Phenylobacterium montanum: one gene and its partner. The protein of the gene in region 1 interacts with the protein of each later gene in a pairwise test. Links are inferred from orthologs where the notes say so. Each region holds a gene or a part of one and is shown in the gene's direction. Other genes may lie near its edges. The genes, in order: cysE and cysK.

Evidence for each region.
Region 2: the proteins of cysE (region 1) and cysK interact in binary tests that used the Escherichia coli proteins (3 or more experiments, as listed by UniProt). The link is inferred for Phenylobacterium montanum from one-to-one orthologs.

The regions. Positions count from the first base shown.
Region 1 is NZ_CP073078.1:2,142,481-2,157,067, reverse strand. Bases 1-2,770 are described here. They hold cysE (serine O-acetyltransferase), read left to right. Parts: upstream 1-853; coding sequence 854-1,687; downstream 1,688-2,770. Other genes in these bases: KCG34_RS09630 (hypothetical protein), read right to left, coding at 2,535-2,770; KCG34_RS09635 (AAA family ATPase), read left to right, coding at 1,982-2,524; KCG34_RS09640 (DUF3126 family protein), read left to right, coding at 1,779-1,985; KCG34_RS09650 (NUDIX domain-containing protein), read left to right, coding at 184-807; KCG34_RS09655 (nitroreductase family protein), read right to left, coding at 1-110. Also shown: more of KCG34_RS09630, read right to left, coding at 2,771-3,074; ybaK (Cys-tRNA(Pro) deacylase), read right to left, coding at 3,207-3,680; KCG34_RS09620 (hypothetical protein), read left to right, coding at 4,143-4,961; KCG34_RS09615 (B12-binding domain-containing radical SAM protein), read right to left, coding at 4,963-6,759; KCG34_RS09610 (SDR family NAD(P)-dependent oxidoreductase), read right to left, coding at 6,865-7,782; KCG34_RS09605 (SDR family NAD(P)-dependent oxidoreductase), read left to right, coding at 7,894-8,712; nthA (nitrile hydratase subunit alpha), read left to right, coding at 8,751-9,389; nthB (nitrile hydratase subunit beta), read left to right, coding at 9,386-10,045; KCG34_RS09590 (nitrile hydratase accessory protein), read left to right, coding at 10,032-10,388; KCG34_RS09585 (TadE/TadG family type IV pilus assembly protein), read left to right, coding at 10,565-11,101; KCG34_RS09580 (TadE/TadG family type IV pilus assembly protein), read left to right, coding at 11,098-11,637; KCG34_RS09575 (pilus assembly protein TadG-related protein), read left to right, coding at 11,651-13,027; KCG34_RS09570 (class I adenylate-forming enzyme family protein), read right to left, coding at 13,046-14,587.
Region 2 is NZ_CP073078.1:4,725,077-4,739,821, reverse strand. The notes cover bases 4,190-7,117. They hold cysK (cysteine synthase A), read left to right. Parts: upstream 4,190-5,121; coding sequence 5,122-6,114; downstream 6,115-7,117. Other genes in these bases: KCG34_RS21615 (LLM class flavin-dependent oxidoreductase), read right to left, coding at 6,514-7,117; KCG34_RS21620 (very short patch repair endonuclease), read left to right, coding at 6,153-6,539; KCG34_RS21630 (ATP-binding protein), read left to right, coding at 4,190-4,989. In the rest of the region: KCG34_RS21645 (N-acyl-D-amino-acid deacylase family protein), read right to left, coding at 1-1,638; KCG34_RS21640 (DUF3830 family protein), read right to left, coding at 1,694-2,110; KCG34_RS21635 (acetyl-CoA C-acyltransferase), read left to right, coding at 2,251-3,438; more of KCG34_RS21630, read left to right, coding at 3,679-4,189; more of KCG34_RS21615, read right to left, coding at 7,118-7,728; KCG34_RS21610 (DJ-1/PfpI family protein), read right to left, coding at 7,793-8,905; KCG34_RS21605 (SDR family NAD(P)-dependent oxidoreductase), read right to left, coding at 9,010-9,807; KCG34_RS21600 (alpha/beta fold hydrolase), read right to left, coding at 9,890-10,786; KCG34_RS21595 (SDR family oxidoreductase), read right to left, coding at 11,008-12,051; KCG34_RS21590 (hypothetical protein), read left to right, coding at 12,256-12,402; KCG34_RS21585 (hypothetical protein), read right to left, coding at 12,415-12,606; KCG34_RS21580 (hypothetical protein), read left to right, coding at 12,753-13,145; KCG34_RS21575 (MerR family transcriptional regulator), read right to left, coding at 13,180-14,208; KCG34_RS21570 (hypothetical protein), read left to right, coding at 14,519-14,745.

The DNA.
Region 1 (14,587 bases):
GCCGCCGAGGCCGAGCGGCGCAGGGCCAGGAAGTCGAGCACCGGCTGATTGCGGGCCGGCGCGGGCAGGGCGGCGCCAAATTCGGGTTCGGGCGGCAGGGAGGAGGGCAAGGCGATCTCTTCTGACAGGGCGGGCTTCAGGTATAAGCCGCCCGTCGCCACGGCAAGGAGGGCAGGGTCCGGCATGACGCAAAAACCCGACTGGACGGCGCCTGCGGGCGAGCCCTGGGTCAGCCGCAGCGAGCAGGTGGTCTATGAGAACCCCTGGATCACGGTGCGCGAGCACCAGGCGACCGCGCCGACCGGGCGGCCGGCGCTCTATGGCGTAGTCAGCTTCAAGAACCTGGCCCTGGCGGTCCTGCCGCTGCACGAGGACGGGACCGTGACTCTGGTCGGCCAGCATCGCTTTCCGTTGCGCGACTATGTCTGGGAGATCCCCGAGGGCGGCGGGCCGATGGGCGAGGACCCGCTGGCCGGGGCGCAGCGGGAGCTGAGGGAGGAGACCGGCCTGGTGGCCGCCGAGTGGCGCCAGGTGCTGCGCTTCCAGCTCTCCAACTCGATCACCGACGAGCGGGGCCTTGGCTTTGTCGCCACCGGCCTGACCGAGGGCGAGGCCGCGCCGGACGAGACCGAGGTCCTGCAGGTCGCCCGGGTTCCGTTCCGCGAGGCGCTGGGCCTCGCGGTGCGCGGCGAGATCACCGACGCCCTGACAGTGGCGATGCTGCTGAGGGCTTACCATATGGCGCAGGAGGGCGAGCTGTCGGCGGCCCTTTCGAATGCTATGTTAAGGCCCGCAGGCCATCCTTAGGGACAGACAGGTCTTTTTTAGACCAAAGGAATTAGGGGCGAAACGCATGTCGCAGTCACGGCTCGAGGTCGTCACCCCGCAATCGCCGCCCCCGGTGTGGGCCGCGCTGCGCAACGAGGCGGCCCATGCGGCCCAGACCGAACCCAACCTGGCCTCGCTAATCAATGCGGTGGTCCTGAAGCACGACCGGCTGTCGGCGGCCCTGTCCTACCAGCTGGCGCGCAAGCTGTCGGACCAGGAGCTGCGGGCCATGAGCGCCCGCGAGATCGCCGAAGAGGCCTATGCCGCCGATCCGACCATCGTCGACAAGGCCGAGGCGGACCTCAAAGCCGTGTTCGAGCGCGACCCAGCCTGCAAGGGCTATGTGCAGCCATTCCTGTTCTTCAAGGGTTTCCTGGCCCTGCAGACCCACCGCATCGCCCACTGGCTGTGGAGCGAGGGCCGCGACACCATGGCCTTCTACCTGCAGAGCCGCATCTCCGAGATTTTCCAGGTCGACATCCATCCGGCCGCCCGGATCGGCTCGGGCGTGTTCATCGACCACGGCACCGGCATCGTCATCGGCGAGACCGCGGTGGTGGGTGACGACGTCTCCATGCTGCACGGGGTGACCCTGGGCGGCACGGGCGCCGAGCGTGGCGACCGCCATCCCAAGATCGGCAAGGGCGTGCTCCTGGGCGCCGGGGCCAAGGTGCTGGGCAACATCCAGATCGGCGACTACGCCAAGATCGCCTCGGGCTCGGTGGTGCTGAAGCCGGTGCCGTCGGGCTGCACCGCCGCTGGGGTGCCGGCGCGGCTGACCAACTGCCCGACCTGCGAAGCGCCGGCCCGGACCATGGACCACACCCTGGCCGACGAGATCTTCGACTATTCGATCTGAACGGCCCACAGCCGGCGCGTCGATAGGGCTTGCGCCTAGCGTCTAGGCGTCTAGGTTCGCGCGACTCTAACTTCGCCGGGCAGGAGCCGCCGTGAACGACAACGACCTGAAGCGCGTCGAAGCGCATCTGAAGCGCACGTTCGGCAACCCGCACGTGGCCGTCAAAGCCCGTCCCAAGCAGAAAGACTCGGCCGAGGTCGAGCTGAAGGGCGAGTTCATCGGCGTGATCTACGAGGACGAGGACGAACCGGGCTCGTTCCTGTTCGAAATGGCCATCCTGGCGGAAGACCTGGAATAGTCCCCGGCCGCGTCATCGCCGTCACCGGCTCGCCCGGCTCGGGCAAGAGCACGGCGGCGCGGCTGCTGGCTGACAATTCGCCGGGCGAGCGGTCGGCGCACCTGCATTCCGACGACTTCTACGACTACCTGCGCAAGGGGCGGCTGGCCCCGTGGCTGACCGAGGCCCATGCGCAGAACGCCACCGTGATCGAGGCCCTGGCCGCCGCGAGCTTCACCTATGCCCGCGGCGGCTACGAGGTGATCTTCGACGGCATACTCGGCCCCTGGTTCCTGGCCCCGTTCCGCGCACGGGCGGCGGAGGGGGTCGCTTTTCACTATGTCGTGCTGCGCACCGGACGCGAAGAGGCCCTGGCCCGGGTGATGGCGCGGGACGGGGCCGACAATATCGACGCCGCGGCCATCGCCGGCCTGTGGGATCAGTTCGCCGATCTGGGCGAGTTCGAGAAGCATGCGGTGTCGACCGACGGGCTGACGCCGGAGGCAACGGCGGCCCTAGTCCGTCAGGGCCTGGAGGCCGGCCGGTTTCGCCTGGAATAGGGCGCTCCGGTCAATCGCCCTGATCGTCGAGGGTGGCCTTGAAGCCGAGGCTGTTGGCCCTCTGCTGCAGGCCGGCCAGGCAGGCCCGCGCCTTGCCATTGATCGCGCCGAAGTCGGGCGCCGGCCCGGCGTTGGGCGCGGTGGTGGCGTTGGCCGTCATGGCCAGCTTCTCCAGCCCGTGGGTCTTGGCGTCGTAGGCGGACCAGCAGTCAGCCACGGCGGCGTCCAGGGGCTTCTGGAATTGCTGACCGACCTCCTGGCCGAAACGGAAGTTCACCAGGGTGTTGGCGGTCTTGTAGCACTCGCTCTCGGCGTTCAGCGATCCGTCGTAGCTGATCGCGCCGCTGGCCGCGAGGGCGCGGTCCGCCGCCTTGTCGCAGGCCTGCATGGCCCGGATCGCGGTGTCGGCCTGGCTGACGAAGGCCTGGGTCTGGGCTGGGGTCGGCGGGCCGGAAGGCGGAGGCGCGCAGTCCGCCAGAGCCAGGAGGCCCATCAGGCTGAAAAGCGGGAGACAATGGCGGATCAGGCCGGTCGGCAGCGTAGGCTTCATCGGTCGAGGTGCGCCATGCTGTGGGGACGCTCGATTGATTAACAAGCCTGAACAGAAGCGCAATAGCGCCTCTGCCGAAACGCCCGAGGGTCGGCGCCCGATGATCGCCCAGTTGGTCGCCGCGGCGATCCATCAGGCCGAGATCTCGGCCACGATCGCCTCGAGCGCATCGCGCATCTGCGCCGGATCCAATCTCGCCTGCAGTCCCCTCTGGCCGCCGTTAACGTAGACTTGCGCGTGTTCCAGCGCCGCCCGGTCCAGCACGGTCGGGACCTTGCGCTTCTGGCCGAACGGGCTGACCCCGCCGATGCGATAGCCGGTCATGCGCTCGGCCTCCGCCGGGGCCATCATTTCGGCGCTCTTGCCCCCTGCCGCCGCGGCCAGCTTCTTCATCGCCACTTCGCGGTCCGAGGCCAGCACCACGCAGACCGGCCGGCCATCGACCCTGGTCATCAGGGTCTTGAGCACCCGCGAGGGCGGCTCGCCCAGGGCCTCGGCAGCCTGCAGGCCGATACGCTCGGCGGACGGGTCGTAGTCATAGGCGTGCAGGGTGAAGGTGAGCCCCGCGCGGGTCAGGGCCAGGGTCGCAGGCGTGCTCTTGGACATGCCGCGGTGCTAGCCCGCCGCTGGGTTTTTTTCAAAGGCGGATGATCCGGTCACCCGGCTCATGCGTACCGACAAGTGGCGGTGACGACCATTCCCCGACCCGCCGCCTTTGCGTGACTGGCCCGGCTGGCCCATCCCCCACCCGCCAGCCGGGCCTTTTCCCTGGCGAAAGCGCTGAGCTGGTTCGCGCGGCGAGATGAATCGAGCTTTGACGCAGATGTTTCGATGAGAGCGCCACCGCTCTTTCGGTCTTGCTTGGGCAGCGTCGCCTGCCCGCCGCAAAATTCGCCAAGTTCGATGCAACCTTTGCACTACAGACGCTGTTAACTGTCCCGGGTCATCATGACACGGGCGAAAGCTGCTAGTCATGAAGCTATATTGGCATGGAATCATCGCCATTCTTCAGACGCGGTTACGTGCTGAGAGTGGCGATTCCAGGGTCGATATCCGGGTTGGAACTTGATGCACCGACAGGACCAGGCGCCATGGGATCGGGAGGGCTCGACGCCACGTCGGCGCTCGGCCGGCCACAGGCGCGCCGTGGGCGTCGTGTTCAGCCTAGTAGGGCACGTTGTGGTGCTGATGGCGCTGATGATCGCGCCGCGCATGCCGCCTCAGACGCCCGAACCGACGCCCCTTACCGTAGCCCTGATCGACGGCCGGGCTCTGGCGCCGGCGCCGATCCCCGCGCCCGAGCCGGCCAAAGCGCCTCAGCCGACCCATGAGCGGGCCAAGCCCAAGCCGGTCAAGGCGAGCCATCGTCCCGAACCGGTCAAGCCCCTGACCCGCCACGTCACCGTCGCCCGGGCCGAGGACCCTGCCGCCGCCCGGGCCGCGCGCATCGCCGCCGAGGACGCGCCGGTCGCCACCTCCGTGCCGACCCTCAGCGCCGCCCAATTGGCCGGCGCAGCCAGCGCCGATTCCGGGGAACTGGGCGGGGGGACCTGCGACATGGCCGGCCGGCTGCAGGAGGTGTTGCGCCACGACCACCTGGTGCGCACCGCGGTCTCCAGCCTGACCGGCAAGTCGATCATGGTCTGGAACGGCGAGTGGAAATGGATGCCCGGCGACACAGGCCAGGGCCTGACAGCCGTGCGCCAGGCCCTGATCTGGGAGATCGCCTATGCGCCCGAATCCTGCCGCTCAAGGCAGATGCACGGGCTGGTGTTGTTCTCGGTGAACGAGGCAGGCGGACCGGTGCGGCTGGCCGTGGGCGACAGCGACTGGCGCTGGACCGACCTTTTGGCGCCGCGGGGCGCGGCCAGGACCTATCGGCCCTAATTCAGGCGACGCCCGCCGGCGCCGCCGGCTTCCTGTGTTTGATCATCAACTCGGTGACCATCGCCGTGCGCGCCTGGCGCGCGGCCACGAAGTCGGCGCCGCGGGTCTCGTCCAGCAGGTGTAGGGGCTGGGTTTCCTGACCTACCGGAGCGATGGCGGCGTCGACATAGGCGAACCGGGCTGGGTCCTTGACGGTCTTGCGCATGAACCGCTTCAGTCGGAACCAGGTCGCGTAGGCGCTGATCCCGGTGCTGGCCAGATGGGCCAGGTATTTGGGGTAGAAGACCAGCGGGCTTTCGATCGGCCGCCCGGGACGGCGCTGGCGGCGGTCCTTGATGCGGACCAGGCCGCCCTCCAGCTTGGCCACGCCCTCCAGCCGCACGATCTCGCGATAGGCGGTGAGCAGGCCGCAGGTGATCAGCTTCATGTTCGAGCCCAGCGCGGCCATGCGCCGTATGACCGTGCGCATGTGGTCGAAGGAATAGAAGCTGGCGTGGGCCTCGCGATAGGCGCTCTCCCAATCCTCGTCGCTCATGACGGGGTGGTGGGCGACCCGGTGGTTCAGGTCGTACTTGTTCATGTCGCCGTCCATCCAGGTCCCGGCGTCGACCATCCGCCGATGATCCTCGCTGCCCGGCAGGGGCGTCAGGTAGTTCAGATAGAGGATGTCGATCGGCAGTTCGCGCTTCAGGATCTCGATGTCGTGCAGGATCGAGGCCTTGGTGTCGTGCGGGAAGCCGATGATGTAGCCGCAGATGATGACGAGGGAGTGCTGCTTCCAGGCCAGGAACATCTCGCGATATTCCTCGACCCTGTTCTGCCGCTTCTTCACCGCCTGCAGGTTGTCGGAATTGATGTTCTCGAGGCCGACGAACAGCTGGTCCAGGCCGGCGGCCACACAGGCGTCGATGAAGCCCGGGGTGTGGTGGGCCAGGGTGTCGACCTGCATGATCAGGCGGATGTCGACCCCTTCCTCGCGCCGCATCCGCGCCAGGGTCTCCAGGAACGGCTTCCAGTTCTTGTTGCGGGCGAAGTTGTCGTCGGTGACGAAGTAGCGGCGGATGCCATGGCGGGCGTTGTCGCGGATGATCCGCTCCAGGTCCTCCACGGTGCGGAAGCGGCTCTTGCGGCCCTGGACGTTGATGATGGTGCAGAAGCTGCATTCGAACGGGCAGCCGCGGCCGAGGTCGAAGCTGGCGCAGTTGCTCATGGTCTTGGCCACGATCTCGGGCGCCAGATAGGGCGTCGGCGCGCCGGCCAAATTCGGCGTCGATTTCAAATGATTGTAGACCGCCTTCAGCGCGCCTGCCTTCGCGTCCAGCAGCACCTCGTCCAGCCGGCCTTCTTCCGCCTCGCCGGCGAAGAAGCTGATCCCGAGGCTCTGCGCCTCCTTCAGTTCGACCGGCATCTCGTCCAGCATGGAAAGGCAACCCGAGACGTGGAAGCCGCCGATGCACACTGGGACCCCCGCCGCCCGCAACGGCCTGGCGATGTCGACCGCGCGGGGGAACTGGTTGGTCTGGACGCCGACCAGGAACACCACCGCCTTGCCGCCGCTCTCACGGATTTCGCGCACGATACGGTCCGGGCGGACGATGGTGTTGATCTCGTCGATGACGATCAGGCGGGCGGGCGTATCGCCCAGCACGCCGCGGTCCAGGCTGTCCTGCGTCAGGGCCGTCACGCAGGCCAGGGAGTTGGCCGGGATGATCGAGCGCCACCACTGCACCGGATAACCGTCGTCGTCATAGCGCGTCGGCTTGATCAGGTAGATCGAAAGCGCCCCAGACCCCACCATCGACGACCCCCAGGCGGACAACCGGATTTTCGGAACGGCCGCACTCTGGACCGGCGCCCGCCTTCCCTCAAGGCGGGAAATGCCGCCTGGCGATGGGGCTGCGGGTCAGCCCTTCTTCGCTGGCGCGGCCGCCCAGGGCTGGGACAGCGGATAGAACTGCTCGCTCATCTGCGGGAAGGCCTCGGCCAGGAGGCTCGCCGGCGTCCAGCCCTCGTCCTTGTGCAGGGTCGCGATCGGGCGGGGCTGGCTGTAGAGCAGCACATCGTCGCCGCGGGCGCCGAAGATCTGACCGCTGACGCCCCGCGCCGCCTCGGCGCACAGGGCCACCGCCAGCTTGGCCGGCTGATCGGGGCGGACGGTCTCGGCCATGCGCTTGCGTCGCTCAGCCTGGGCCTCGTCCTTGATCGGCACCGACTGGGTCATCCGCGTCCAGGCCACCGGCGCGATGATGTTGGAGCGCACGTTGCGCGAGGCTCCCTCCATGGCCAGCACCCGCGACAGGCCCATGATCCCCAGCTTGGCGGCGGCGTAGTTGGTCTGGCCGACATTGCCGATCAGGCCCGATGTCGAAGTGAACAGCACGAAACTCCCGTCGTGCTGCTCGCGGAAATGTTCGATCGCCGCCCGGCAGACGTTGAACGAGCCGCGCAGGTGGACGTCGATCACCGCGTCCCAGTCGGCCGGGTCCATCTTGTGGAACATGTGGTCGCGCAGGATGCCGGCCGGATTGATCACAGCGTGCAGCCCGCCGAAGGTGTCGATCGCTTGGCGCACCATCCCCTGCGCCGCCGCGAGTGAGGTGACGCTCTCCGAGTTGGAGACCGCCTCGCCGCCGGCCGCGCGTATCTCCTGGGCCACGGTCTCGGCCGGCCCGGTCGAGCACTCGTCGCCGCCGTGAAGCCCGCCGCCCAGGTCGTTGACCACCACCTTGGCCCCCTCGCAAGCGGCGATCAGGGCGCAGTCGCGCCCGATGCCGTTGCCGCCGCCGGTGACCAGCACCACCTTGCCTGCCAGAACGCCCATCGCGTCTCTCCCTCGACGCCTTTTCGGCTGTCCGATCGTCTTGGGCGGCAGTTGACCCCGGAGCCGCCCTGCTTTCAACATATCGGCGTTCACTGAAAAAAGGAGCGCGCCGTGAGCCAAGCCCACGTGAACCCAAACGGCGCCCTGAAGGGCCGAACCGCCCTGGTCACCGGCGCCAGCCGCGGCATAGGCGCGGCGATCGCCACCCGCCTGGCTATGGAAGGCGCCCGCATCGCCGTCTCGGCCCGCACGGCGGAGGAGGGCGAGAGCCGCCTGCCGGGAACCCTGGCCGAGACCGTCGGTCACATCCGCGACATCGGCGGCGAGGCCGTGGCGATCAAGGCCGACCTCGCCCAGTCGGCCGAGCGCGAGCGGCTGGTTCAGGAAGCGGTCGCCGCCCTGGGGCCGATCGACATCCTGATCAACAACGCCGCCATCACATATTTCATGCCGGTCGAGGATTTCACCGACAAGCGTTTCGCCCTGATGCTGGAGGTGCAGGTGCATGCGCCCTTCCATCTGTCGCAATTGGTGCTGCCGGCCATGCGCGAGCGGCGTCGGGGCTGGATCGTCAACATCTCCTCGCCCGCCGGAATCCATCCCAAGCAACCTTACGGCCCGTTCCGCGGCGGCACGGTCTACGGCATGTGCAAGGCGGCGCTGGAGCGGTTCACCACCGGCCTGGCGTCGGAGGTCCACAGTGAGGGCATCGCCGTCAACGTTGTCTCGCCGGGCTTGGTGGATACGCCCGGCGTGGCGGTGCACGGCCTGATCAACGAGCACACCAAGGACCGGGTGCAGCCGATCAAGGTGATCGCCGAGGCGGTCTATCAACTGTCCAAGGCCGACCCGAAGACCATGACCGGCCGCGTGCTCTATGCCGAGCCGTTCCTGGAGGAGCTCGGCCTGGCGGCGGTCGAACTCGCCTGACGCTTGCCGGCGACTGGCCACGCTCATAGAGAAGCACCATGCACGACCACGACGGCCACAATCATCATCACCATCATGATCACGACCGCGGCCAGGAGCCGCCGTCGGACTGGGCCCTGCGCGTGAAGGCGCTGGAGTCGCTGATGGTCGAGAAGGGGCTGGTCGACCCGGCCGCCCTGGACGCTATCATCGAGACCTACCAGCACAAGGTCGGCCCGCGCAACGGCGCCCGGGTGGTGGCCAAGGCCTGGAGCGATCCGGCCTATCGCGAACGGCTGCTCGACGACGCCACAGCGGCCATCGCCGAGCTGGGCTATGGCGGGCGCCAGGGCGAGCACATGGTGGCGGTCGAGAACACGGCCACGGTGCACAACATGGTCGTCTGCACCCTTTGCTCCTGTTACCCCTGGGCCGTGCTGGGCCTGCCGCCGGTCTGGTACAAGTCCTCGCCCTACCGCTCGCGGGCGGTGATCGATCCCCGCGGCGTGCTGGCCGAGTTCGGCCTGAGCCTGCCCGAGGAGACCGAGATCCGAGTCTGGGATTCTACCGCCGAGATCCGCTACCTCGTCATTCCCGAGCGCCCGGTCGGAAGCGAGGGTTTGGATGAGGACGCCCTGGCCGAACTGGTCAGCCGCGATTCCATGATCGGCGTGGCCCTGGCCAGGTCCCCCGCATGAACGGCGTCCACGACATGGGTGGCATGCATGGCCTCGGCCCCATTGCGCCCGAGGTCGACGAGCCCCTGTTCCATGAACCCTGGGAAGCGCGGGCCCTGGCCCTGACCCTGGCGGCCGGCGCCTGGGGACGGTGGAATATCGACCGCTCGCGGCATCAGCGCGAGCGGATACCTGGGCCCACCTATCTCGCCCTCGGCTATTACGAGAAATGGATCACCGCCCTGATCGAGCTGATGGTGCAGGAGGATCTGGTTACCCGCGAGGAGCTCAAGCGAGGGTCGCCGGCGGCCGGCGCCGCCAGGCTGGATCCGCCGCTGACCGCCGAGCGCGTGCCCGGCGTCCTCGCCCGTGGCGGGCCGACCGAGCGGGAGAGCGGCAGGGCGCCGCGGTTTACGCCCGGCGACCGGGTGCGGGCGCGCAACATCAACCCGACCGGCCACACCCGCTTGCCGCGCTACGCCCGCGGCCATCTGGGCGAGGTCTCGCGCCGCCACGGGGCGCACGTCTTTCCCGACGCCAACGCCCATGGCCACGGCGAACAGCCCCAGCCCCTCTATCAGGTGCGGTTCGACGCGGGCGAATTGTGGGGCGCGGACGCGGCCTTCAAGGGTTCGGTCTATCTCGACCTCTGGGAGGACTATCTTGAGCCGGCCTGACGCCGTCGCCCTGAAGGCGCTTCGTCTGCCGTCCGACGCCGAGGGGCCGGTGTTCGCCGAGCCCTGGCAGGCTCAGGCCTTCGCCCTGGTCGTAGGGCTTTACGAAGCCGGCGCCTTCACCTGGGCGGAGTGGGCCGAGGCCCTGTCCCAGGAGCTGGCCGAGGCAGAGGCGCGGGGGCAGCCCGACGATGGGACCGGGTACTACCAGCACTGGCTGGCGGCGCTGGAGCGGCTGGCCACGGCCCGTGGCCTCGCGCCCGCCGCCGCCCTTGCCCAGCGCAAGGCCGACTGGGCCGAGGCCTACCGCCGCACGCCGCACGGCCGTCCGGTCGAGCTCGGCTGATCCACAGGCGATCATACCCAGCTAAAGCGCCGCTTTGGGCGATAGCCAAGCCAGTCAGCGGGCCCGCCTTAGAGGTTGTTAACTGGGCCTGGGTATTAATCGGGCGACTGAAACCCCGCAGGGTTGTCGCGGCCGCGGCGAGCCGATCGGGACAAGAAGAGGCGCCCCGGCCGCTCATGCGCTTGGCCCTACGCAGGCTGGTCTCCCGATTCCGGCGCGCCGAACGCGGCGCGACGGCAGTCGAGTTCGCCATGCTGGTCACCCCGCTGGTAGGCATCATCCTGGCCTCGCTGCAGACGGCGATCATCTTCGCCTATGACGAGGCCCTGCAGTCGGTGACGCTGAAGGCGGCGCGACAGCTGATGACCGGAACGGCCCAGACCTCGGGCCTGACCCAGGCCCAGTTCACCAACGCCGTCTGCGGTTACGCCTCGCCGGTCTTCACCTGCAGCAACATCATGGTCGACGTGGAGTCGGGATCGACCTTCTCGGCGATCGCCACCGCGCCGCTCAGCCTGACCTACAACGCCTCCGGCGTGGCCACCAACACCTGGAAATATTCGCCGGGCAACGCCGGCGACATCGTCATCGTGCGGGTGATGTACAACTGGCCAGTGATCGCCGCGCCCCTGATGCCGGGCCTGGCCAACCAGTCTAACGGCTCGCGCCTCTTGGTCGGCACCGCGGTGTTCAAGAACGAGCCCTACGGATGAGCCGGCGCGGCAGACTGTGGGCGGCCTTGAGGGACCGGCGCGGCGTCGCCGCCGTCGAATTCGCCCTTTTGATGCCCGTTTACCTGCTGCTCTATCTCGGCGGGTTCGAGGTGTCTCAGGCGGTCGCGATCTATCGCAAGCTGAGCGACACCACGGTCGAGCTGGCCAATATCACCGCCCAGTACACCACCATGTCGTATAACGACGTGAATAGCGTCGAGGCGGCCTCGGCCCAGATCATGGCGCCCTATTCCACCAGCGGGGTGGCCATCGTGGTGTCCGAGATCAGCACCGACGCCAGCAGCCACGCCACGGTCAGCTGGAGCGTGCCTTACAATGGGGCCACGGCCCTGACCGCCGGCGCCGCCTACACCCTGCCCAGCGGCATGGTCACCGCCAGCACCAGCTATATTCTGGTCAAGACCACCTACACCTACACCCCGTCGATCGGCTCGGCCTTCATCGGCTCGATCCCGATGACCGACCAAATCTACATGCTGCCGCGGCAGTCGACCTCGATCTCCTATACCGGCTGAGGCGAACAGGCTGATGACCACAAAGCCCAGACTTCTCGACCGCGCCGGCGGCTTCGCCCGCCGCCTGGCTACGGCCCGGCGCGGCAATGTGGCGATCATCACCGCCTTTGCGATGATCCCGCTGCTGTTCGCCCTCGGCATGGGTGTGGACTACACCATGGCCAAGCGGCGCCAGGACCAGATCAACGGCTATGCCGACGCAGCCGCCCTGGCGGGGGTGACGCCGAACATGATGGCGCAGAACTCGACGGCGGCGCAGACCGCGGCCTCGAACATGTTCTCAGCCCAGCTGTCGACCATCGGCCAGGTGACCTACAACCCCAACAACATCTCGGTCACCGCCACAGACCAAGCCTCGGGCACCAGCCTGAACCGCACCGTCACGGTCAGCTATTCGGCCAATTCGACCAATATCTTCAGCGGCGTCCTCGGCATGAACTCGATCCCCATCCAGGGCTCGTCGACCGCCACCTCCAGCCTGTCGCCACAGATCGACTTCTACCTGCTGCTCGACACATCTCCCTCGATGGAGATCGCGTCCTCCACGACCGGCATCAGCACCATGGTGTCCTACACGTCTTCGCAGGGCGGATGCGCTTTCGGCTGCCACGAGGTCAACCCGGCGGGCGACAATCTTGGCAACCCGTCGAACGTCACCTGCACCAATGGGACCAAGAGCTTCCCGAGCGGCGGCGAGGATAACTATTCGCTGGCCCGTTGCCTGGGCGTGAGTCTGCGCATCGACCTGGTCAACCAGGCGGTCCAGAGCCTGATGAGCACGGCGGCGACCACGGCCAGCCAGAACCACACCACCTATCGCGCGGCGATCTATACGATCGACTACAGCTTCAACACCTTGCAGGCCCTGACCAGCAACCTGACCACGGCCCAGACCTCGGCCGCGAACCTCAGCGCGCTGCAGGTCTACAATCAGAGCTGCGTGACCAAGACCACCTGCAACAACGACGAGGACTCCTATCTGGAGACCGGTCTGTCCAGCGCCAATTCCGTCATGCCCAACCCCGGGTCCGGCACCAGCAACAAGGGCGACACCCCGCAGGAAGTGCTGTTCATCGTCAGCGACGGCGTCGACGACTATGGGTCGGGCAGCAGCCGGATCATGGCTCCGATGGGCACCAAGTCGACCTGGTGCAGCTCGATCAAGAACCGAGGCATCCGGATCGCCTTCCTTTATCTGACCTACAATCCACTGCCGACCAACAGCTTCTACAACAGCAATATCAAGCCGTTCCAACCCAGTATCGCCACCGACGCCCAGAACTGCGCATCGGCTGGCCTCTATTTCGAGGTCGATACCGGGGGCGATATCACTGGAGCCCTGACCCAGTTGTTCGAAAAGGCCGTGGCCACCGCCCACCTCAGCCAGTGAGGCGGGGGTCAGCCGGCGTCAGACGAGGACCGCCTGGGCGTCGTCGAGCTTCAGGGTCTCGCGCAGCTCGCGCTTGAGGAACTTGCCGTTTGCGTTGCGCGGGATCGGGTCCTTGAGGAACCAGACGTAGCGCGGGATCTTGTGCTTGGAGATGTGCGCTTCGCAGTGCTCGCGCAGCGCCTCGACGTGCAGTTCCTGCCCCGGCCGCAGGACGATGGCGGCGGCCACCTCCTCGCCCAGGCGCGTGTCCGGCACGCCGAACACGCAGCACTCGGCCACCGCCGGGTGGTGGTGCACGCAGGCCTCGACTTCGGCGCAATAGACGTTCTCGCCGCCGCGCAGCACCATGTCCTTTTTGCGGTCGACGATGTAGATGAAGCCGTCCTCGTCGATCCGGGCCACGTCGCCCGTATGCAGCCAGCCGTCGGTGATCGACTGGGCGGTGGCGTCCGGGCGATTGATGTAGCCCTTGATCACCGGGGCGCCGCGCACCCACAGCTCGCCGACCTGGCCCTGCGGCAGTTCCTGGCCGTCGTCGCCGACGATGCGGGTCTCGAAGTTCGGCATGGCCGGGCCGCAGCTGGCCGGCTTGCCGACGAAGAGGTCGCCCGAGACCGAAGTGATGATGCCGCAGGTCTCGGTCATGCCGTAGCCGGTGTTGGGCCGGGCGGTGGCCACTTGCTCGTCGATCTTGGCCACCAGGTCCGGCTGCAGCGCCGCGCCGCCGCCGCCGAGCGAGAGCAGGGTGGAGGTGTCGGTCTTGGCGAAGTCCGGGTGGGTGAGCAGTTCGCGCGACATCACCGGCACGCCGCTCATGGCGCTGACCTTCTCCTTCTCGATCAGCCTCAGGGCCTCGCCGGCGTCCCAGCGGTACATCAGGACCAGCTTGCCGCCGGCGGCGGTGACCAGATAGGCGCCGCAGTTGTTGGCGGTGACGTGGAACAGTGGCGTGGTCAGAAGGGCCACGGGGATCGGCGCCGGCGCGTTCGGGTCGATCGGAACGCCCGTGCCCAATGCCGTCGCCAGAGCCTGGGACTGTCCGGAAAACACCAGGTTGAACAGGTTGTTGATGCAGCCGCGGTGCGTCAGCTGGGCGCCCTTGGGCCGGCCAGTGGTGCCGGAGGTGTAGAAGATGCAGGCGTCGTCGTCGGGGTCGACCTTGACCTCAGGGAGGGGGCCGCCCGTGGCGACGACCTCAGCCCAGGGCGTGAGCCCGGCGGGCGCATCCTCGATCCGCACCCCGACCAGCTTGATCCCCTCGGCCATGGCCGGCCGCTCATGCACGCGCTGCAGGCGCTCACGGTCAAGGAACAGGATCTTGGGCGCCGAATCCTGCAGGGCGTATTCCATCTCGTCGGCGACCCACCAGGCGTTCATGCCCACGGCCGCCACGCCGACGCAGACGCAGGCCCAGTAGATCAAGAGCCATTCCGGGTAGTTGCGCATGGCGATCGCCACCCGGTCGCCCGGCTTGACCCCCTGGCGCAGCATCCAGTTGGCCACGGCCGCCACCTGGGCGTGGGCCTGGGCGTAGGTCAGCCGTTCATCCTGATAGACCAG
Region 2 (14,745 bases), 2.6 Mb from region 1 along the record:
GCCGGCGACGATCGTCGCCACATAGCCCTCGGCCCGCTGGATCAGCCGCCGGCCGCCCGCCGGCAGGTCGTAGGCCACCTCGGGCGAGCGCAGGGACAGCCGCCCGTAGTCGATGACGTTCAGGTCGGCGCGCAGGCCGGGCGCGATGCGGCCGCGGTCCATCAGGCCGACGATCGCCGCCGTATCCGCCGTCTGCATCCGCACGGCCTGCTCCAGCGGCAGCTTGGCGCCCCGGGTGCGATCCCGAGTCCAATGGGTGAGCAGCGAGGTCGGGAAGCTGCCGTCGCAGATCATGCCCACATGCGCCCCGCCGTCCGACAGGCCCGGCACCGTATGGGCGTGGGTCAGCATGGCGTAGGCCGGGTCCAGGCTGTCCTCGGCATAGTTGAGGAACGGCACATAGATCATCGCCCGCCCGCCATGGCTGAGCACGTGGTCCAGGGCGACCGCTTCGGGCGAGACACCCCGCGCCCGGGCCTGGGCGCCGATGGTCTGCTCGCTGGTCGGCTCGTAGTCGGGCCGGTCGGGGTCCATCAGATGCATGCGGTCCCAATTTCCGATCAGGTTGCGGATCGGCCGGTCAGGGTCTTCGGACAGCAGCTGGGCGCGAACTTCGGGGTCGGACAGGCGCGCGATCCGCTCGGCCAGCGGCGCCTTGGCCAGGGCCTGATAGGTCGGATGGAAGCTGAAGGGGTTGAGGGTCAGCTCGAAGCCGAGCAAGACGCCCACCGCCCGCGGCGCCACCTGAGCCTTCATCGGCAGGCCGGCCGCCACCGCTTCGTCCAGCCAGGCCAGCATGGCCTTGTAGCTCTGGGGCGCCAGCGGGCTTTGCAGCAGGCTGAAGGACAGGGGTCGGCCCGACGCCTGCACGATCCGCCGCAGCATGGCGAACTCGGCTTCAGGGTCGCTGAAATCGGAGACCACCTGCAGGACCCCCTTGCCGGCGGCCTTGAGGCCGAGGGCGATACCGGTCAGCTCGTCCTCGCCGGCGGTCAGGGTCGGGGTCGGCTGGCCGTCGCTGGTGCGGTGGTTCAGCGTGCGCGAGGTGGAAAAGCCCAGGGCGCCGGCCTCGGCCGCACGCCGGGCGATGGCGGCCATGGCGGCGATGTCGGCCTCGGTGGCCGGCTCGCGGTCGGCGCCGCGCTGGCCCATCACATGCACGCGCAAAGCCGCGTGCGGCAGCTGCGAGCCGATGTCGACGTCGAACTTGCGCGCCGACAGGGCGTCCAGATAGTCAGGATAGCTCTGCCAGTTCCAGGGCAGGCCCTGGCTGAGCACCGGGAAGGGAATGTCCTCGACCCCCTCCATCAGCCGCACCAGCCGGTCGTGGTCCTCGGGCTTGCAGGGGGCGAAGCCGACCCCGCAATTGCCCATCACCACCGTGGTCACCCCATGCCAGGACGAGGGCTGCATGTGGGTGTCCCAGGTCGCCTGGCCGTCATAGTGGGTGTGCACGTCGACGAAGCCGGGGGTGACGATCAGGCCCTTGGCGTCAATCTCCTCGCGCCCCTTGCCCTTGACCTGGCCGACGGCGGCGATGCGGCCGTCCTTGACCGCGACATCGGCGGCGCGCCCGGGCTCGCCCGAGCCGTCGAACACCTCTCCGCCCCGGATGACGAGGTCCCAGGCCTGGTCCATGACGCGTTTCCCTGATCGTTGATTACCAATATCAGGCGCGCGGTTTCCGCGGGCGTCAAGCGGCGGCTTCGAACCTGATCGGCCTTGCGCCTTCCCAGAGGATCGCGCGGCCGAGGGCGGCCAGCCGGTCCAGCCCTTCGATGATCGTGCCGAAGTGATTGCCGGCCAGCTGCCCTGCCTTGCTGGCGAAGCGGGTCGGGCCGTAGGCGATCAGGATCTCGGTCTCGCTGATCCCGCCCGGATAGAGCACCACCTGGCCCGGCGCCGGATAGCTGGTGGCGTTCTCAGGCCCCAGCCCCAGGTCGCGCTCGCCCATCGGGATCCAGCACGCCTCGCCGCTCCAGCGCACATGGATGATGCGGTCCTGGAATGGCAGCAGGCTCTGGAAGCGCGCGCAGGTCAGCGGCGCGGCCTGATGCTCGAAGCGGGCCGGGAAGCGCTCGTCGCCGATGGTGATGATCAGATTGCTCACAAGGCCAATCTCGCTGGAGTTCCGCCGGCTGTCACCCTGCCAGCGTTATCATGCTGCGCCGCACTAGCGCTTTCCGTAACGGTCCCCTAGGGTGCCGGCCGAAATTCAAACTACTGTTTGACGTGAAGGGAAACCTGCGCATGCGCGATGTCGTCGTCGTCTCCTACGCCCGCACCGGCATGGCCAAGTCCATCCGCGGCGGATTCAACAACACCCACGGCGCGACCATGGCCGGCCACGCCATCCAGCACGCCATCGCCCGCGCCGGCATCGACGCCGCCGAGGTCGAGGACGTGGTGCTGGGCGCGGCCCAGCCGGAGGGCGCCACCGGCCACAACGTCGCCCGCAACGCCGCCATCTGGGCCGGCTGCCCGGTGACCACTTCGGGCACCACCATCAACCGCTTCTGCTCCTCAGGCCTGCAGGCCATCGCCACCGCCTCGCACTACATCAAGAACGAAGGCGCCACGGTGGCCATCGGCGGCGGGGTCGAGTCGATCTCGCTGGTGCAGATGGGCGGGCACATGAACACCTATCGCTTCACCGAAGAGAAGCTGATGCAGATCCGCCCGGACCTGTGGATGGCGATGATCGAGACCGCCGACATCGTCGCCGAGCGCTACAAGGTCAGCCGCGAGGCCCAGGACGAATACGCCCTGGAATCCCAGCGCCGCATGGCCGCCAGCCAGCAGGCCGGCCTGTACAAGGACGAGATCGTTCCCCTGGCGACCAAGATGAAGAAGGTCGACAAGGCCACCGGCCAGGAGAGCATCGTCGACTATGTGGTCGACCGCGACGAGTGCAACCGCCCCGACACCACCCTGGAAGGCCTGCAGAGCCTTAACCCGGTGCGTGGCCCCGGCAACTATGTGACCGCCGGCAACGCCTCGCAGCTCTCGGACGGCGCCGCCGCCGTGGTGCTGATGGAGGCCAAGGAGGCCGAGAAGCGCGGCCTGAAGCCGCTCGGCCTGTTCAAGGGCTTCGCCGTCGCCGGCTGCGCGCCCGACGAGATGGGCATCGGCCCGGTGTTCGCCGTGCCGCGCCTTCTGGAGCGCCACGGCCTGAAGGTCGACGACATCGACCTGTGGGAGCTGAACGAAGCCTTCGCCTCGCAATGCCTCTACAGCCGCGACAAGCTGGGCATCGATCCGGCCAAGTACAACGTCAACGGCGGCTCGATCTCGATCGGCCACCCCTATGGCATGACCGGCGCCCGCTGCACCGGCCACGTGCTGATGGAAGGCCGGCGCCGCGGCGCCAAGCACGCCGTGGTGACCATGTGCATCGGCGGCGGCATGGGTGCTGCCGGCCTGTTCGAAGTCCTCTGATATCGTCAAACTGCTGACCTTACGGCCGGAATCGCCATCGCGGTTCCGGCCGTTCTGCATTTCAGCCACAGGTTATCCACCGCCCAGGCGCCCCCTGCGCGGAATCGCGCAGGCGACGGCCAAGCTTTCTTGTGCACTATCAGCTTGGCCGTGATCATAGCGCCCCGGGGAGAGGCGCGGACTTCGCGGCCCCGGTGAATCGGCGCGCGGCGCCAGGCTTTTTAGTGCTCTTGGTGGCGGATGAACGACGAACCCCTGAAGGGGCGCGACTTGGACGTTGATTGCGATACTCCGGACCCGCGCCTGAGCAGCGCCGATCCGGCCGGCGGCTTGGCCGACGGTCCGGAAGCCCCCTATGCCGAGGCGCTCGCCCTGGCTCACCAGCGGCTGGCCGCCCTCGAGGCCGCCCTCGCCGACGAGCGGCGTGAGCGCCGCCGCGCCGAGGAGGCCCTGTGGCAGGCCCAGCGGCACCAGGCGGTCGGGCGCCTGGCCAGCGGCGTCGCGCACCACTTCAGCAACCTTTTGACCGCTATCGTCGGCAATCTGGAGCTGGTGCGCCGCGAGCACACCGCCGATGCGTCCCTGACCCGCAAACTGGACCGCGCCAGCGAGGCGGCCCGCCGCGCGGTCAAGCTGACCCGCCAGTTGCTGACCTTCTCCGGCCGCCAACTGGTGCGGGCCGAGCTGTTCGACCCGAGCAAGGGCCTCGTCGAATTGATCGCCCTCCTCAGCGGCTCGCTGCGCGGCGAGATCGAGGTCGTCACCGAGGTCCCCGCCGGCCTCTGGAGCGTGCGGGTCGACGCGGGGGAGCTGGAGTTGGCCCTGCTGAACCTCGCCATCAACGCCGGCGACGCCATGGGCGGCGCGGGCCGCCTGAAGATCGCCGCCCGCAACCAGACCCTGCGCGACGACCGCCTTGAGCTCGACGGCGACTATCTGGTGATCGAGGTCGCCGACAGCGGCCCAGGCATCCCGCCCGACATCCTGCCCCGGGTGTTCGACCCGTTCTTCACCACCAAGGCCGCCGGCGTCGGCAGCGGGCTGGGCCTCAGCCAGGTGCTCGGCTTCGCCCACCAGTCCAAGGGCGCGGTGGACGTGGCCGAGACCCCGGGCGGCGGGGCGACCTTCCGCATCTATCTGCCGGCAGCGCGCGCCATCGCCGCCGATCCGCCCCCCGCCCGCACCCAGGCCGAGGTGGTGCTGGTGGCCGAGGACGACGCCGACCTGGCCGAGATCACCGCCTCCATGCTGGAGAGCCTCGGCTTCGGGGTTCGCGTCGCCTATCGCGCGCCGGCCGTGCTGGACATGATCGGCCAGGGCGAGCGCATCGATCTGGTGCTGTGCGGCGCGGCCCTCGGCGGCGGCACGGGCGGGCTGGAGCTGGCGCGGGAGGTGCGCGCCGCCCATCCTGGACTGCCGGTGCTCCTGACCTGCGATAACCGCGCGGTCTCGGAGGCCGCCGAGCAGGAGGGCCTGCCCGCGCTGCCCCGGCCCTACCGCGCCGGCGACCTCTATCGCCGCATGACCGCGCTGATGAGCGGAGGGGCTTGATAGCCCGGCTGCAACCGGCCGGCCGGCGCGGCCGCGCCTGCCGGCGCTTGCACAATTTCTAATGATGCCAGGCGCGCCCAACCTTGCTTAGAGTGCGGCAAATCTGTCCGCACTCAACCGCGAGCGAGCGCCATGACCGCCAGCCAAGAGCTTCCCAACTACCGCGCCGAGCGCTTCAAGCGCGCCGGGCGCGGCAAGATCTATGACAGCATCATCGACACCATCGGCGACACCCCGCTGATCCGCCTGCCCCGGCTTTCAGCAGAACTGAAGCCCAAGGGCGAGGTGCTGGCCAAGCTCGAGTTCTTCAATCCCCTGTCCAGCGTCAAGGACCGCATCGGCGCCTCGATGATCGAGGCCATGGAGGCCGCGGGGCAGCTGCAGCCGGGCTCGACCATCATCGAGCCCACCAGCGGCAATACCGGCATCGCGCTCGCCTTCGTCGCGGCGGCCAAGGGCTATCCGCTGATCCTGGTCATGCCCGAGAGCATGTCGCTGGAACGGCGCAAGATGCTGACCCTCCTGGGCGCGCGGCTGGAGCTGACCCCGGCCGAGAAGGGCATGCGCGGCGCGGTCGGCCGGGCCCAGGAGCTCCTGGCCGAGATTCCCGGCTCGGTCATGCCGCAGCAGTTCGAGAACCGCGCCAACCCCATGGTGCACAGGGTCTCGACCGCCGAGGAGATCTGGAACGACACGAACGGCAAGGTCGACGCCATCATCTCCGGCGTCGGCACCGGCGGCACCATCAGCGGCGTCGGCCAGGTGCTGAAGGCGCGCAAGCCCGAGCTGAAGATGATCGCCCTGGAGCCGGAGACCTCGGCCGTGCTCTCCGGCGGCCAGCCCGGCCCGCACAAGATCCAGGGCATCGGCGCCGGCTTCGTGCCCGGCAATGTCGACCGCGGGGTGATCGACGAGGTGATGACCGTCTCCAACGACGAAAGCTTCGAGATGGCCCGCCGCGCGGCCCGCACCGAGGGCCTGCCGGTCGGCATCTCGTCCGGGGCGGCGCTGTCGGCCGCCTTCCGCCTCGCGTCGCAGGACGCCTGGGCCGGCAAGACCATCGTCGCCATCATCCCCAGCTTCGCCGAGCGCTACCTGTCGACCGCCCTGTTCGACGGGCTGTGAACACCGACGTGTTCTCGCCGGCCAAGCGGTCGGCGGTGATGGCCAAGGTCAAGGGACGCGACACCCGGCCGGAGCTGATCGTGCGCAGGCTGCTCTGGCGGCTGGGCGCCCGCTATCGCCTGCATCGCAAGGATCTGCCGGGCTCGCCGGACATCGTACTGCCGGGCCGGCGGCTGGTCGTTTTCGTGCACGGCTGCTTCTGGCACGGCCACGACTGCGCCCGCGGCGCGCGGGTGCCGAAAGCCAACCGCGACTACTGGCTCGCCAAGGTCGCGCGCAACAGGGCGCGGGATGTGCAGACGCGCAAGAAGCTCGAAGCCGCTGGCTGGCGGGTCGAGGTGGTATGGGAGTGCGAACTGAAGGCTGCAGCCGCTCTGGAAGCGCGGCTGCGAAGCCTGCTTACTCCGCCGCGTCCTGCTTCTTGATCCCCATGGCCTCCAGGATTTCGGGCCGGATGTTCTCGGTGCCCTTTTCCTGGATGTGCTGGGCGACGCGCATGCCGACCGCCATCCGCGCATGGCCGATGAAGGTCTCGCGGTTGTCGCGGGCCCAGTTCAACGAGACCTCGCGGTTGTCGTTGAGGTTCTGGAACCTGGGGAACACGAACCGCGCCATCAGCTCGTAAGAGCGCTTCTTGCGGTCCCAGTCGGCCCAGTTGTGGTCCATGAACATGAAGCAGCCGAAGCCGCCGGACTGGGCCTTCAGCCGCTCGATCTGGGCCGCGGCGTCGTCGGGCGTGCCGATCACCGCCATGCCAGAGGCGATCAGCTGGTCGATCATGTCGCCCTCGCCGTCGGCCACCAGCGGCAGGGCCGCGACCTCGCGGAAGTAGTAGACCCACTGTTCCAGGCCATGAGCGCAGTCGGCGCGGGCCTGCTCGCGGGTCTCGGCGATGTGCATGGGACCGACCAGGCGCCAGCCGGAGCGGTCCATCACATTGCCATGCTCCTTGGCCTTCTCCTCGGCGATCGCCCAGTTGGAGGACAGGGCGTTGAATCCGCCGGCCGAGGTGGCGCCGATCGAGAGCATGGAAAGGCCATGCCGCCCGGCCGCGGTGGCGCCCGTGGGCGAGACCTGGCTGGCCACGGCGATCTCGACGGAGGGCCGAGACCAGGGCGTCATCTGTAGCCGCGCTTCGCTGAGCTCGTACCAGTCGGTCTTGTTGGTCACCGTCTCGCCGCGCAGCAGCTTGACGATATCGGCCAGGGCCTCGTCCATGCGGTCGCGCTGGGCGGCCACGGGGATGCCCATCATGAAGGCGTCGGAGGGCAGGCTGCCCGGGCCGCAGCCCAGCATCACCCGCCCACGGGTGATGTGATCCAGCTGGTTGATGCGGTCGGCCAGCATCAGGGGGTGGTGATAGGGCAGAGACGAGACGCCGGTGCCGAGGCGGATGGTCCTGGTGCGCTCGGCCGCGGTGGCGATGAACAGCTCCGGGCTGGCGATCAGCTCGTAGCCCGCCGAATGGTGCTCGCCGATCCAGGCCTCGTCATAGCCCAGCTGGTCCATGAAGGTGACCAGGTCCAGGTCCCGCTGAAGGGCCAGGGTCGGGTTCTCCGACAACGGATGGAACGGCGCGATGAACGAGCCGAAACGCAACTTGGGCCCCAGCATATAGGACGCTCCCTCTTATAGGTTATCGTTGATACCCTAGAGGGCGCGCGGCAGCGGCGCAATCTCAGGCGCGCCCACTCCAGGGATATTCCACCTGCAGGGCGACGAAGCCGGCGGTGGGGCGGCCATAGCGGCGGGCGATGGCGGCCAGGGCCGTATCCAGGCTGGCCGCCGGGCGCTCGTCCGACAGGGGCGGCAGCATCAGGTCCAGGCGCCCGCCGTCGCCGGTGCGGTCGACGATCAGCTCCAGCCCGTAGGCCAGGCGCACCGTCCCGCTCTTGCCGACCGTGACACAGCGGCTGCGATAGGTGCGCGACCAGGCGTCGGCGGTGAAGGCCAGGGCCAGCTCGTCCTGGCCCGGCGCAACGGGCAGGCCTACCGTCTCGTGGCCCCAGAAGGCGCCGATATTGCCGAGGGCCAGGCCGACATCGCCCTTGGTCAGGCGGAAGGCGGCGCTGTCGTGCCGCTCGTCCGTTCCCGGCGCGCCCAGGCTGGCCGCCAGGCTCTGCGCCCGCTCCGGCCCGGCGATCGCCTCGACCAGGGCCAGCGACATGGGCAGGGAGGCGGTGACGCCGGTGGTGGTGACCACGCCCCGGTCGGCGACATAGCGGCGGTCCCGCTGCCAGGTCGCGCTGGGGTGGGCCTTGCGCAAGCCCTCGATCTCGGCCCAGTGGCTGGTGAAGCGGCGATGGTCGATCAGGCCCGCCGCGGCCACGGTCGCCCCGCCCGCGCAGACCCCGATCACCGTGGCGCCGCCTGCAGCCTGCTTGCGCAGCCAGGGCAGCAGGGCGGGCGTGTCGCGGCGATGCTGGGCCGGCACGATCACATAGTCAGGGCCGTCCGGATGGGCGGCGTCGAAGGCGGCGAGCGTTGCGGTCGGCTGGATGCGCAGGGCCGGCATCAGCTGGATCGGCGCCGCCTCGGGCGCCAGCACGGCCACATCCGCCAGGCCCGAGCGCGACAGGACGTTGAACGGGATCATAAGGTCGGTGGTCTCGGCCCCGACATTGTCGGCGACGATCGCCACCAGGGGCCGGGCGCGCTTGGGCGGGCGCATCAGGGCGATGGTGCGGGCGTGCTCGTCCGGGCTGATCGCCGCCGTGCCGGCCGCCGGCCCCGCCACGGCGATCGCCACAGCTCCGCCCACGCCCGCCATGATAAATCCGCGCCGATCCATGGCCCTCGCCTCCTGCTGCTTGACCGGGGCCGAAGCTAGGCGAGGTGCGGTTTGGCGGAAATGTCAGATAAACCTCGAAATCCGCCAATGCGCTGGAGGCGGTCTCAGCCCCCTGCGCCGCGCAGCCGCCCGGCCACCGGATGCGAGGAGGACAGGCCGCCGTCGACCACGATCGCCTGGCCGTTGACGTAGGACGCGTCGTCCGAGGCCAGGAACAGGGCCGCGCCGGCGATCTCCTCCGGCACGCCGTAGCGCTGCAGGGGATTGAGCTGGCCGATCCGGTCTTCGGTGCCGCGCTCGCGGGCGCGGTCGAAGATCGGCTTGGTCATGCCGGTCTCGATCAGGCCGGGGCAGATGGCGTTGACGCGCACGCCGGTGCCGGTCAGCTGCTGGGCGGTGGTCTGCACCAGGTTGATCACCCCCGCCTTGCTGGCGCTGTAGGGGATGCCGCCGGCGCCCGAGCGCAATCCGGCCACCGAGGCGGTGCAGATGATCGAGCCCTTGCCCTTGGGGATCATGGCCTGGGCCGCGTGCTTGATGGCCAGGAACGGGCCGATCAGGTTGATGCGGAGGAGGTCGGTCCAGTGCTCGGCGGTCAGCTCGAACAGGGGGGTGTAGCCGCCGCTGACCCCGGCGTTGGCGTAGCAGATGTCCAGCCCACCATAGTCCGCCACCGCCCTGGCCACCGCGCCCTGCACGTCGCCCTCCAGCCCGGCATCGCCGGTCAGGCCGACCGCCGTCCCGCCGGCGGCGCGGATCGCCTCCACCGTCTCGTGCACCGCCTCGACCCGGTCGAAGCAGACCACCTTGGCCCCTTCCGCGGCGTAGATCCTCGAGGTCGCCCGGCCGATGCCGCTGCCGGCGCCGGTCACCAGCGCCACCCGATCCTGCAATCGTCCCATGAAACCTCTCCCTGTTCGCGGCCGGCGCGGGTCTGCGCCCGTCAGGGAGGATTTAAACGCTTGTTTTAATCTTGGCGAGAGGTCATCGCGACGCCCGCGACGCCACCCCGGCTATGGCGTCGGCGATCCGGTCGTAAAGGGCGGCGGGCAGGTCGTGGCCCATGCCGGGGATCTCGACCAGTTCGGCGCCCCTGATGTTGGCGGCGGTGTCGCGGCCGCCTTCGATCGGGACCAGGGGATCGTCGGTCCCGTGGAGAACCAGGGTCGGCGCGGTGATGGTCGCAAGCTTCGCCCGCCGGTCGCCGGTGGCGGTGACCGCCGCCATCTGCCGGCCGAAACCGGTGGGATTGTAGCTGCGCCGGACCGCCGCCAGGGCGCTGGCGCGCAGGTCCGCTTCCGGGGTCGGATAGGCGGGGCTGCCGATCACCCGCGAGGAGCGCACGGAATGGGCCAGAAACGCCTCCTCGTCCTCGAACGGCGAGGGTGGGCGGTTGTTCAGCGTGTCCATCGCCTCCTGCCTGGCCGGCGGCAGGGCGTGATTGCCGGTCGTGGACATGATCGAGGTCAGGGACAGGGTGCGGCCCGGATAGTCCGCGGCGACCAACTGTGCGATCATGCCGCCCATGGAAACCCCGACGATGTGGGCGGCGCTGATATCCAGCGCGTCCAGCACCCCGGCGGCGTCGGCGGCCATGTCCTCCAGCCTGTAGGGCACGTTCGGCTTTTCGCCCCGCCGCAGCGAGGCCACCACGTCGGCGATCGCCGGCACGCCAGCTTCGTTGAACGCGGTCGAGAGGCCCACGTCGCGATTGTCGAAGCTGATCACGAAGAAGCCGCGGTCGACCAGGGCCTGCAGGAACGCTGGGGTCCAGCGGATCATCTGCATGCCGAGGCCGCAGATCAGCAGCAGCGGCGGGTCGGTCTCGGACCCGTGCGTGTCGTATTCGATGATGATCCCGTTCGCACGCGTCTGCGCCATGGTCTGCCCCTCCCCATTTCTGCTTTGAACCCTATGACGCGATTGAATGCGGATCGCCCCGACATTTCAACCGCTCACCCCGGCGAATGCCGGGGCCCAGATCCTAAGGCGCTGGCGCCGATCCAGCGGGTCATGCGGGAACATGCTCAGGCCGGAGCTTTATGATCTGGTTCCCGGCATTCGCCGGGATGAGCGGAGTTGAGAGCTGCGCGCCTCGCGCTCTACTCATCAATGGGCGCCGCCTTGCGCGCGCCAAGCTTGAAGGCGAACCCTGCCGCCAGGGCCGCGGCGGCCATCAGGCCGAGCGTAGTCTTGGGCTTCATCTGGGCGGTGGCGTAGAGGCTGGTCTCGCGCACCCCGGGCTGGAAGGATCGCTCGCGCAGGTCGCGGCCGGCGTGGTGCAGGTTGTCGATCCGCGCCGGGTCCGGCGCCTTGGCGATGCGCGCGTTCAGCCGCGCGCCGATGGCCAGCAACGGGTCGGTTAGGGCCGGCGCGACCTGGCTGGCCAGGGCCAGGAGCCGTCCGCCGGAGCCCACGGTCAGCTCCCGCGTCCTGTGCTCGGCGGCGTAGAGGATCGCCTGGGCCACCAGGGGCGTCGCATAGATCCCTGCCGGATGGGCGATCGGCGCGCCGGTCAGGTTGCGAGCGTTGTCCTTGCCCGGCGTGTCGGCGCCCGAGGGCTTGATCAGGGTCACCGAGACCGGGGCATGGGCGGCCATCAGCTCGGTGCGCAGGGCGTCGGTGAAGCCCTTGACCGCATGCTTGGAGGCGAAGAAGGCGGCCTGCAGCGGCAGGGCCACGTCGCCGGCCCCGACATTGATCAGGGCGCCGCCGCCGGCCTGGTTCTGGAACTGGTCGATCGCCGCCAGCGAGCCATAGACCACACCCCAATAGTTGGTGTCGAACAGCCGCCGCTGGTCGTCCAGCGAGGTCTGCTCGGCGGGGCCGACGATGGTCACCCCGGCGTTGTTGACCCAGGTGTCGAAGCCGCCGAAGCGGCTGACCGCCACCGCCGCGATGGCGCGCACGTCGGCTTCACGCCCGACATCGGCGGCGACGAAGGCCACCTCGGCGCCCTTGGACGACAGGTCCTCGGCCACCGCCTTCAGCGCATCCTCGTTGCGCGCCGCCAGGACCAGGGCCGCGCCCCGCGCCGCCGCCGCCCGGGCGGTCGAGAGGCCGATGCCGGAAGTAGCGCCGGTGATGACGATCACCTGCTTGGCCAAGGGCTTGAGCCGCAGGTGGCTGGGGTGACGCCGCATCATCGCACTACTCCGGGGCCAGGGCTTTACGCCCTCACTAAATCAGCACTCGCCCTGCGGTAACCAAGGATGGATCAATTTCCAAGGCGAAACGGCGCGGCCCCGGCGCTCGGCGCGCCCAGCCACGTGCAGCGATAACTATCATGGTCAGTCAGCGGTTCACCAAGCCGGGTCACAATCGCGGCCATCTTCACGCGGAGTATGGCGATGACCCGCTTGTCCGTCTCGTACCCTCAGGCGCCCGAACGGCGCGATCCCCTGGCCGTCCGGGCCTTCCGCCTGGTCTGGTCGCTCACCTGCTGGACAGCGGTGGCGACGATCGCCGTCACCCTGTTGGCGGCGCTGGAGCGGTAGCAGCTTCCGCTTTCAGTGACAGATCGGCAGGGCGAAGGCGCGGACCTTGCCGGGCAGGCGCAGGGCCGCGCGGGTCGCCTCGTGCACCGAGGGATAGAGCCGGGCGTCACGCTCGACCGTGGACCAGTTGTTCCCCTGGCCATCGCGGGCCAGGTACTCGAAACCTTGATAACGCCTGCGGGCGACGACAGCGACCAGCGTCATGGAGCACCTCCGGCTTCAGGCGCCGAGGATTCCCGTTTTGGTTCGGCGCATCCCATGCCGTTCAAGCCTTGTGCCGTAGAAGCCCGCGGTTGCACCTTGCTCCTCAGGGGGCCACCCTCGCGGTCGGATACGGAAAGGATCCGGCCATGTCGCCCCTGACCCTGTACCTCGCCCGCTTCTTCGGCCTCGCCTGCCTGCTGATGTGCGTCCTACTGGCCCTGCGGGCCAAGTCGGCGCTGCAGGCGATCGACGAGATGATCTCGAACCGGGGCCTGATGCTCCTGACCGGGATCGTCACCCTGATCGCCGGCGCAGCCTGCGTCGTCGGCCACAACGTCTGGTCCGGCGGCCCGCTTCCGATCGCCGTCACCCTGCTGGGCTGGCTGACCCTGATCAAGGGCGCGGCCATAGTCGCGGTCCCGCCGGCGGTGCTGCGCAAGACCTACAAGGCCCTGCACTACCCGCAGAACTTCCGCGTCGTCATGGCCTTCGCCGCAGCCCTGAGCGCCTGGCTGGCGGTGGCGGCGTTCGAGGCGTGAGGGGTCGCGCCTTAGAGTGCTGGCGATACGCGCCTCAGCCCGCCATCACCGCCTGCATGCCTTCAGTCCGCGCCCGCACGTCAGGCGCGGCCAGGCAGTCGGCCACGGCCTCATACCCTGGGGCGCCGGGATAGGGCGCGACCAGAAACGGCGGGGCATGATTGGCCGGGCAATAGAGAATGGCCTCGTCGGGACCGACGGCGTCTAGGTCCAGGATCGCGCTCGAACGGGTCATCAGGAACAGCGGGCGCGCGCCAGGGCCGCGGCGGCGCAATCCGGCGATCAAGGCCTGCTGCGTCGCCTCGTCCAGTCCCTGCTCCACCATATCGACGACAAAGACCGCCGGGACCTCATCTTCCAGACCGCACAACAGGGCGACCAGAGCATCAGAAACGGTGGCGCCATCCTCCGCCAGCCAGGTCAGATGGGCCTCGACCCGCGCCTTGAGGGCCGCATCGCTCGCCATCAGAGCGCGCACCGCCTCGACACCGCCTGCAGCGCGATCGAGGCCGAGGAAGGCCGCACCCGGTGATATTTCGGCGATGCGCTGCGCCAGCCGGGTTTTCCCGCAACCGAGCGGCCCAGTGATGAAGGTGATCGGGCGGACGCCACGCAGTTCGAACCGTTCCCCGCCCCACGGCCAGGGCAGGTCGAACGCGACCGTGGTCTCGCCCTCCCGCCGCGTGAGTTCTACCAGGGCGTCGGCGGCGGGCGCCTGGCCTTGCAGCAGCTCGCTCCTCAAGCCGCGGACCCTTTCGGCGGTACGGGCGAGTTCGCGTATCCTGTGCTCGAGCGACGCTTGGTGCGCCGCCAGCGCCGGCTCCAGCTCAGCGGCGTCGCCGGCCAGTGTGCGCGCCACCTGAGCCAGGCTCAGCCCCAAAGCTCGCAGGGCCACAACCTCGCCGGCCCGCGCCATCTCGTCGGGCCCATAGACCCGCCATCCGGCCGCCGTGCGCCGCGGAACGATCAGGCCGCGCTTCTCATAGAGTCGCAAAGCCTTGGGGGAAACGCCGAGCCGCCGGGCGGCCTTGGATGGGTTCAGGTATTCGGCGGAAGCGCTCACGACTCACCCCTGTGTTGCGGAACGCGATCCTTATGGGGATCGGCCCCTGGGGCTGGGTCAAGGGGGCCGTTCAAGCGGTGCAGCGGCCCGGTCAAGCCTTGATTTCGCGGTTGCGTGCCCGCCTGCCGCCCCAAGCTAGTCAAGGCTGGCCCTTCGGGCGACCAGCGAAGTTGGCTGCGGCCTTGAGTAGCTTGGGGCGGCAGGCTTTGATCACCTGCGGAATCAAGGTGGCGGGTGCGCGGGGCGCCTTTGCGAATGCGGGAGGCGATTGGCAACAATGCGACTTACGGAACCGAGGGCGGCACAAGTCTTGAATGTGGCGATGATCTCACTGCTGGGCATCATCTTCCTCGGCTTCTTCGCCCGGGAGACCGCCAGCGAGTTCACTCAGGTTCAGCGGGTCTATCTGTCGCTTCCGCATGAGGCGCGGGAACACATCCATCGGTTCGCAAGAATGCTAGTCATGCTCATCTTCGGCCTGATCCAGGCTTGGCGATTCGTCGGCGGCTTGCTGGCTTCGAAACGACGACCCGCGCT